Regions from separate parts of the Ruegeria sp. BHSB064 genome, predicted to be linked through region 2. Evidence: riboswitches for the same ligand, from Rfam matches in the RefSeq annotation. Region 2 holds a riboswitch; the other holds the start of a gene.
What was found. Region 2 has a riboswitch for cobalamin ahead of AC2FNU_RS02735 (DUF1636 family protein). Riboswitches for the same ligand answer to the same signal wherever they lie in the genome.

Region 1: linked by a shared signal. The riboswitch ahead of AC2FNU_RS21795 (DUF4198 domain-containing protein) and the one ahead of AC2FNU_RS02735 (DUF1636 family protein) in region 2 are both predicted to bind cobalamin.

The regions. Positions count from the first base shown of each region.
Region 1 covers NZ_JBXWSB010000145.1:409-4,235, forward strand. Annotated here, with positions in the region: gene AC2FNU_RS21785 (NikL family nickel/cobalt ECF transporter subunit) at 1-518, opposite strand, end outside; gene cbiM (cobalt transporter CbiM) at 515-1,126, opposite strand; gene AC2FNU_RS21795 (DUF4198 domain-containing protein) at 1,132-1,917, opposite strand; cobalamin riboswitch at 2,047-2,249, opposite strand; gene AC2FNU_RS21800 (LacI family DNA-binding transcriptional regulator) at 2,464-3,624, shown strand; gene AC2FNU_RS21805 (ABC transporter substrate-binding protein) at 3,621-3,827, shown strand, end outside.
Region 2 covers NZ_JBXWSB010000006.1:60,699-64,525, reverse strand. Annotated here, with positions in the region: gene cobN (cobaltochelatase subunit CobN) at 1-508, opposite strand, end outside; gene cobW (cobalamin biosynthesis protein CobW) at 512-1,567, opposite strand; gene AC2FNU_RS02735 (DUF1636 family protein) at 1,569-1,943, opposite strand; cobalamin riboswitch at 2,038-2,254, opposite strand; gene AC2FNU_RS02730 (NAD(P)-dependent oxidoreductase) at 2,401-3,357, shown strand; gene AC2FNU_RS02725 (SLC13 family permease) at 3,438-3,827, opposite strand, start outside.

The DNA.
Region 1 (3,827 bases), on a different contig from region 2:
CCGATCCCACCCAGAACGGTCTGCAAGTCGTTGTGTTCGCGATAGGCTGCAATCTCACGACGCAGGGGGCGGGTTTCGTCTCGTACCGCTTGGGCAATGACTGCGCGTTCCTCGTCGGTTAGTGACGCAACAGTCACCGTCGCTATGTCGGTTGCGGTTTCAACCTGCGTAACAGGTTTTACAAGCTTGGGATCCACACCCAAAATCTCGGCCACTTCCTCGGCTGGCATGGCGACTTCGGCAATATGACCAGCGCCCAGATCTGCTTTGAACGTGTGCGCGACGGGTTCGGTGGGGGTGTAGAGGAAGAAGCCATCGGTATCGGTGACTGTTCGCCCCAGTTCAGCGCCATCGGGGCCATAAACGATAACGTCTTGGTTTTCAGCCATGTCGCCGTTGGAAAAGCCCAATTCACCCTCAATCGCGTCGCCTGCGGGAAAGACCCCTGCGATAACTTTATGGGCCAGCGCAGGAAGCGGGGTAAGCAATACCGCAACAACGAAAATCAGCTGTCTCATACCGGAGCACCCCTTAGAAAGAGTTCAGGCTTGACCTTGCGGGCCAATAGAATGGCAAAACCCGTAAGTACCGCTTCGATTGCCATGACGGGAATATGGGCAAAAAAGACCAGTTTTGCCGCTGGTAGGAATGCGTCACCAGACAGAGCCAGTGAGACAGCGACAAGAGCCGTCGTGGCCGCAATTGAAAACGCTCCGCCGATGCCACCCCAAATAGCGCCCTGCACCGGAGAGCCTCGTGCGATCAGACGACCAAAGATCATCCATGTCAGCACCGCCGGAAGCGCGATGTTGACCGTGTTAATCCCAAGCACAGTCAAACCGCCAAAACCGAAAAACACGGCTTGAAGCAGCAGGCCAACAAACAGCGCTGGAAAAGCGGCCCAACCAAGCAAAAGCCCGGCCAGACCGTTCAGGATCAAATGCACAGAGGACGGACCAATCGGCACATGGATCAACGAGGCAACAAAAAAGCAGGCCGACAGCACGCCCGCGATGGGAATTCGGTCCAGGTCCAGCGATTTCAGCCCCACAGCAACGCCGCCAGCCGCTGCGATTGCACCGCTGATCACAACTGGGTTCGAAAGGGCTCCGTCCACGATGTGCATAGGGGTTACTCCAGATCCCAGGCGCGGATCCAGATCACAGCATCCTGGCTCAGTTCTTTGCCTTCATGTTCGGTTTTTGGGCCCGAACCCAGAGCAGCAAAACCCCAGTAACCCGCTTTTGGTACGCCAAAGGTGAAATAGCCGTTCTCATCTGAAATCGCGACCAATGACCCACCCGGAAGAGGGGATGCCGTGGCATCTTTTGCACCGCTGCCTGCCAAATCAGGTTCTGCAGCCATGTATTCGATTTCGATCTCAGTACCAGAAACCGGTTCACCTTCGCTCAGTACGCGGCCGGTAAAGGTGGAACCTGCAATGACGTTATAAGGCTTGTTCAGCGGCAGAATTTCGGTCGCCAGACCTTGCGGTTGATCCCAGTCGGTGGGCAGTTCATTGCGGTTCAGGTAAGCCTTTGTGATCTGCTGGATATAGATATCCTCGGATTCTTCGTAATAAGGCGCAGGTACCGTCACCAGCACATAGTCGCCGGAACGTTTCACCGGAACCGAACCAAGAAATGCTTTGGCGCTGTTCTCGGGGCCGTCGAACGTGGTTTCTTCCAATGTACCCAACAGATCGATCTTTTCGCCGTTGTGGATCACATAGAACTCTTCCGGCTTGTCCAGGCTCATCACGTGCCCGGCTTCAAAGGGATGCCAGAAGACCAACTTGACCGGAACGTCACCCGGACGCTCGATCATGGTGTCTTCGGTGTATTCCAGCAGGAAATGAGCCTGCGCCAGCGCTGGCATTGCCACGACAACTGCCGCGGCCAACAAAAAGTGTTTCACAAATACGTCCTTCTCACGTCGCGCCTTCCCCGGCACGCATTGATTTTTGACATTGGGGAATGCGAAACTATTTGCCCCAACGGGCAAACAGATCCGGCGCACACCCCGTCGCCGATGATGAGCGCCCCTTCCGGGGGCGCATGTTCGGCAGGTCTCCTGACTTGCGGGTCTTCACGCTAAACTGGCCTTCCCGGGTGTGCCCCAGTGGCGTAATCAGTCTCGCTCGCCGCTTACAGTTGCGGGGGCAGTTGCAGATTTGGCCAAGAATGTGCCGCACTGCATTCCCTATTGCCTCCGGGTGACTCCCCGGAACCGAACATGGCGCGTTGATGACAGAAAAACTTGAACACGGTCAACTCCCGATTGCGGCATTGGGAGGGTCATCTGCGAATTCCGGAGGGGTTCTGATTGCAACTTATCGACTGCAATCATGTCCAAGAGAGGGGTGTTGCGACCTGTCTGCTGGTTGGAGGCGATTGTCAGGTGTGGGTTGAAGGTGTCATTTTTTTGTTGCCGAAACCGGTTTCGGAACAATTATATTAAAGAATGATGGCGAATCCCGAACTGCAACAGCGACAAATCCGATCCCGGCGCGCCACGTCGAATGGGCGGGTGAAGCTTGAAGAATTGGCTGATCACCTCGGCCTTTCGAAAAGCACCGTGTCGCGGGCACTGAACGGGTATTCCGACATCTCAGAATCAACGCGAAAGCGGGTCGAGGTGACGGCGCGCAAGATGGGATATCGCCCGCTCAGCCACGCTCAGGCCATTCGTACGGGGCGCGTGCGTGCCATTGCCATGGTCATCAACAGTGAAGAACCGGACCGGCACAATCCATTCTTTCAGGACTTTCTTGCGGGCGCTTGCGAAGCCGCCAGTGCATCCGACTGGACGATGACAATTTCGACCGCGAAATCGAAACAAGACATGCTAAATGTGTTGAGTCGTCTGGTCGAAGAACGAAAGGCCGATGGATTCATCCTGCCGCGTACCGAAGTCGATGACGCGCGGGTTGGGTACCTAAGCGACCTGCAGGTGCCGTTCATCCTGTATGGTCGGACAGGATATGGTCGGACCGGTTTTCAGGACGATACGTCTTGGTTTGATATTTCCGGCGAAAAAGCCATGAGCGACGCGGTCGAACGTCTGGTCCGTTTTGGTCACAGCCGCATCGGGTTTGTCGGCAGTGATCCAAAGTTCAACTACAGTCACCTGCGTCGGGATGGCTATGTCGACGGGCTTAGGGCTGCAGGATTGCCGGTCGATCCTGAATTGATCCGCGACGGGGCCCGCACCCGCGAAGAAGGGGCCGCTGAAGCGCGCGCTTTGTTGCGCCTGTCTGTCCCGCCGACCGCGATTGTCTTTGCGACGGATCAGGCGGCATTGGGAAGCTACCCTGTGTGTGCAGAATTCGGTCTTGAAATCGGGCGTGATGTCTCGGTCCTTGGATATGACGGAATTCCGGAATGCCAATATGCCAGCCCCGGGCTGACCACGTTCAGCGTCGACTCCAAACGGGCAGGCGAACGCCTAGCAACGATGCTGATACGTCAGACCCGAGGGGAAGAACCCGCATCTTTGCGCGAACTCAGCCAGGCGACGCTGATCGAACGCGACTCTGACGGGCCGCCACTGCTGACTTCGAGTGAGTTGGCGGAAAAAATCAAACGATCCATGGAAGACAATCGGGGAGGAAACCGACCATGAAACTTACACCAAAAGCAGCCAGGCTGATGCTCGGCTCGTCGTTAGCACTGGCGCTGACGGCCATGTCGGTACAAGCGGACACGATCCGCTTCTGGACAACGGAGGAGCAGCCCGAGCGTCTGGCGAAACAGCAGGAAATGGCCGACCAGTTCAAGGCTGAGACCGGTACAACGGTCGAAGTGATCCCTGTCACGGAAACGGAT
Region 2 (3,827 bases):
GCCCGGCATAGAGCCCGGCTGCCAAGGCCATCTGGGCCAATGCGGCTTGCGCTGCGACCTCACCACCGGTGTCGCACAGATGGGCCAGACGGCGCAGCGTTGAAACGGGCAGGGTGGAATAATCATCCAGCCGCGTATCTTCGCGCCCATCCGCAGGCAGCACAGCCAGCGCGATCCCCTTGGCCTGCGCCAGCGCCAGAACCTGCTGCAGGCCGTAAGACCAGTACGGCACGCCGCCAATCAGGCGGATCAGGATACCCTTGGCACCGTCCAGCGTCTGCTCGACATAGGTGTCGACGGAAAGCGGGTGCTTGAGCGCGGTCAAATTGGCCAAGCGCAGCGTTGGCATTCGACCTTCGGGCCCGCCGCCACGATGCCAGCCCGCCGCGAAAGCGCCGAGGTCGCTGTCCGAGAAGGACAAGACAACCAGATCCGCCGGGCTTTGGCCCAGATCGGTCGGGGTCTCGGTTTCCTCGAGCCCGTGGCTTTCGCGGAAGACGACGTGCATGGGTTACTCGGCGGCCTCGGTCACGCCTGCAAGGATCGCATGGATCTCGGCCTCTTTGATGTCGTCATGCTCGGCAATGACCACCAGACGCGAGCGGCGTTCTTCCCCCGGTTCCCATGGGCGGTCGTATTGGTGACGGACGCGCGCGCCGACGGCCTGAACAAGTAGGCGCATGGGTTTGCCCTGAACGGCGGCATAGCCTTTGACGCGCAGGATGTTCAGCTCGGTCGCCAAACGTTCGATCTTGGCAACCAGATCGGCAGGGTCGGTTTGTTCCGGCAACTCTACGATGATGCTTTCGAAGTCGTCATGCTCGTGATCGTGATGACCGTCATGATGCGATGGGCGGGCATCCATGTCATCCTCGGCAGCCGCTTCCAGACCCAGTACAACGCGGACATCCACGACACCCTCGGCAACTTCGACAACAGGCAGGGGGCGCGGCGCTTCGGCGGCGATGACTTCCTTGGCCTTGGCCACACCTTCGGGCCCTGCAAGATCGGGCTTGGTCAACAGGATGATGTCGGCGCACGAGATCTGATCCTCGAACACTTCGGACAGCGGCGTTTCGTGATCGATCGAGTCGTCAGCCATGCGCTGGGCATCGACAGCTTCGACATTCGGCGCAAAGCGACCGGCGGCGACGGCCTCGGCATCGGCAAGAGCGATCACGCCATCGACAGTGATCTTTGAGCGGATATCCGGCCAGTCGAACGCTTTCAGCAGCGGCTTGGGCAGAGCGAGGCCAGAGGTTTCGATCAGGATATGCTCGGGGCGCGGCTCCAGCGCCATCAGGGCTTCGATGGTTGGGATGAAGTCGTCGGCCACGGTACAGCAGATGCAGCCGTTTGCCAGCTCCATAATGTTTTCCGCAGGGCAATCCGGGATGGCACAGGATTTCAGGATATCGCCATCCACGCCGACATCGCCAAACTCATTGACGACAACAGCCAGACGTTTGCCCTGCGGGTTCTGCATGAGGTGCTTGACCAGCGTGGTTTTGCCCGAGCCCAGAAAGCCGGTGATCACGGTGACGGGAAGTTTTTCGAGATTCGACATGTCAGGCTCCAATCGGGGGAATGCGCGAGGCGCAGTTTTTGCGGAAATGTTCAGGGCGTTCGCGCCATTTCACCAGGCCATCTTCGGTGGCCAGATACTTGGTCGCGCCGTCGACGATTACATCGACATGGTCCACTTCGTTCAGATTTTCGTAAACGAAAGTCCAGCGATCGGGACCGCCGCGCAGCACGATAGAACAGCCCTGATCACAGTTCGAAAGGCATTCGACAGGTTTCAGGGTGATGCCTTCGGGCAGTTCGGCTTGTTCCAATGCCCGGTGCAGCAAAGTGCCGGGGCGTTGCGCATCGTCTTCGACGGGCAGCCCGCGGCGGCAGGTCGTGCAGACCAGCAGCTCGACCGGTGTGGTCTCAGTCATGTCTCTCATCCCCCCAAATCCTCTTCGCGGGGGACGGGGTTTCAAGCGGGCCACGTGTTGCAACATGGACCCGATACCGGAACACCCCGCCCGGTTTCAACTTCGGGTGCTGGCAGGTCTCCCGGCTTGCGGATGTCAGAGGGCCGGTTCGTCTAGGTCCTCTGTCGGATGTCCCGCCTTCCCGGCCTTGGCCAGTGGCATTGGGCACCCTCTCCGGTCACGGTCGCGGGGGCGGCTGCGTTTGGCGGAAGATCCGTTGACGCATTCCCTTTTCATCGGCTCTTGCCGACACCAACGAATGGGTCATGCGGCACCGCTGGCCCGCTTGTCAAGCGCGTTGCGCGTAACATCAGGGGGCGGGTGTGAAAAGCGACCTGTGGTTGTCGTTGGGCGGCATGAATGGTCAGATAAATCCGTGGTCGCATGACGGGTACAAGCCAGCAGGGAGAGGCGACATATGAAAGTAGGATTCATCGGGTTGGGAAACGTTGGCGGCAAGCTTTCGGGATCCTTGCTGCGAAACGGGATTGATCTGACGGTACACGATCTGAACACGGATCTGGTGGCCGAGTTCGTCGCCCGCGGTGCAAAGGCGGCAGAAGGCCCCGCACAGTTAATGCGTGATTGCGATGCGGTCATCACCTGCCTGCCATCGCCTGCGGCATCAGATGCGGTCATGCAAGAGATGCTGCCCGAAGTGGGCCCCGGCAAGATCTGGATGGAGATGTCGACAACCGATGAGGCCGAGGTCAAGCGTTTGGGAGCCGAAGTGATCGAACGCGGCGGCGCGGCAGTGGACTGCCCGGTTTCGGGCGGGTGCCATCGGGCGGCCACCGGCAATATCTCGATCTTCGCGGGATGTGATCGTGCGACTTTTGAACGGATTCTGCCGTTTCTGACCACCATGGGGCGGCGTGTTTTGCACACTGGTGAATTGGGCTCAGCCTCGGTTTTGAAGGTGCTGACCAATTATCTGGCCACGGCCAACCTGATCACCTGCGCTGAAGCTCTGGTCACGGCAAAGGCGGCGGGTATGGATCTCAACACGACATATGAGGCGATAAAAATCTCGTCCGGTACGTCCTTTGTGCATGAAACCGAAAGTCAGGTCATCCTGAACGGTTCGCGCGATATTTCTTTCACTATGGATTTGGTCAAAAAGGACATTGGTCTGTTTCAGGAGGTTGCAGACCGCGCGGGGGTGCCTCTGGAAATGAACCCGGTCATGATCAAGATTTTTGAAGATGGCATTGCCCGGTATGGGGATCGCGAGCTGTCGCCGAATATCATCAAACGTCTGGAAGAGGCGACGGGTTTGGACATAACAGCCCCCGGTTTCCCGCAGGAGATGGAAGATGATGAACCGGAAGAGCCGGGGTATGAGGTTGTCCCGCAAGGCCGGGGCTCGGCGTAGAGGTTTAGCCTGAGCTTACCAACGAAATGTCATCGGCAATCGCGGTGGGCTAATCCGGAAATCCGGCCCCGATTGCCGCGCTAGTACATAACGTTGATCATCACCAATGACACAACAAGGAACAGCGCGGTCATGATGCCGCCTGAACGGACGAAATCCATGACCTTGTACCCGGCCGGACCCATGATCAGCGCGTTGACCTGATGGGTCGGGATGATGAAGCTGTTCGAGGTAGAGATGGCAACCGTCAGCGCGAAGACAGCTGGGTTGCCTCCGGCAGCCACAGCAATTGAAACCGCCAGCGGAACAAGCAGTACCGTAGCCCCGACATTCGACATGACCAACGAAAAGGCAGTTGCCAGAACGGCAATGCCTGTTTGAAGCGACCAAAGCGGCCAGCCGTCCAGAATGACCATGATCTGCTGTGCGATCCATGCGGCTGTGCCGGTGTTCTGCACGGCCTGCCCCAA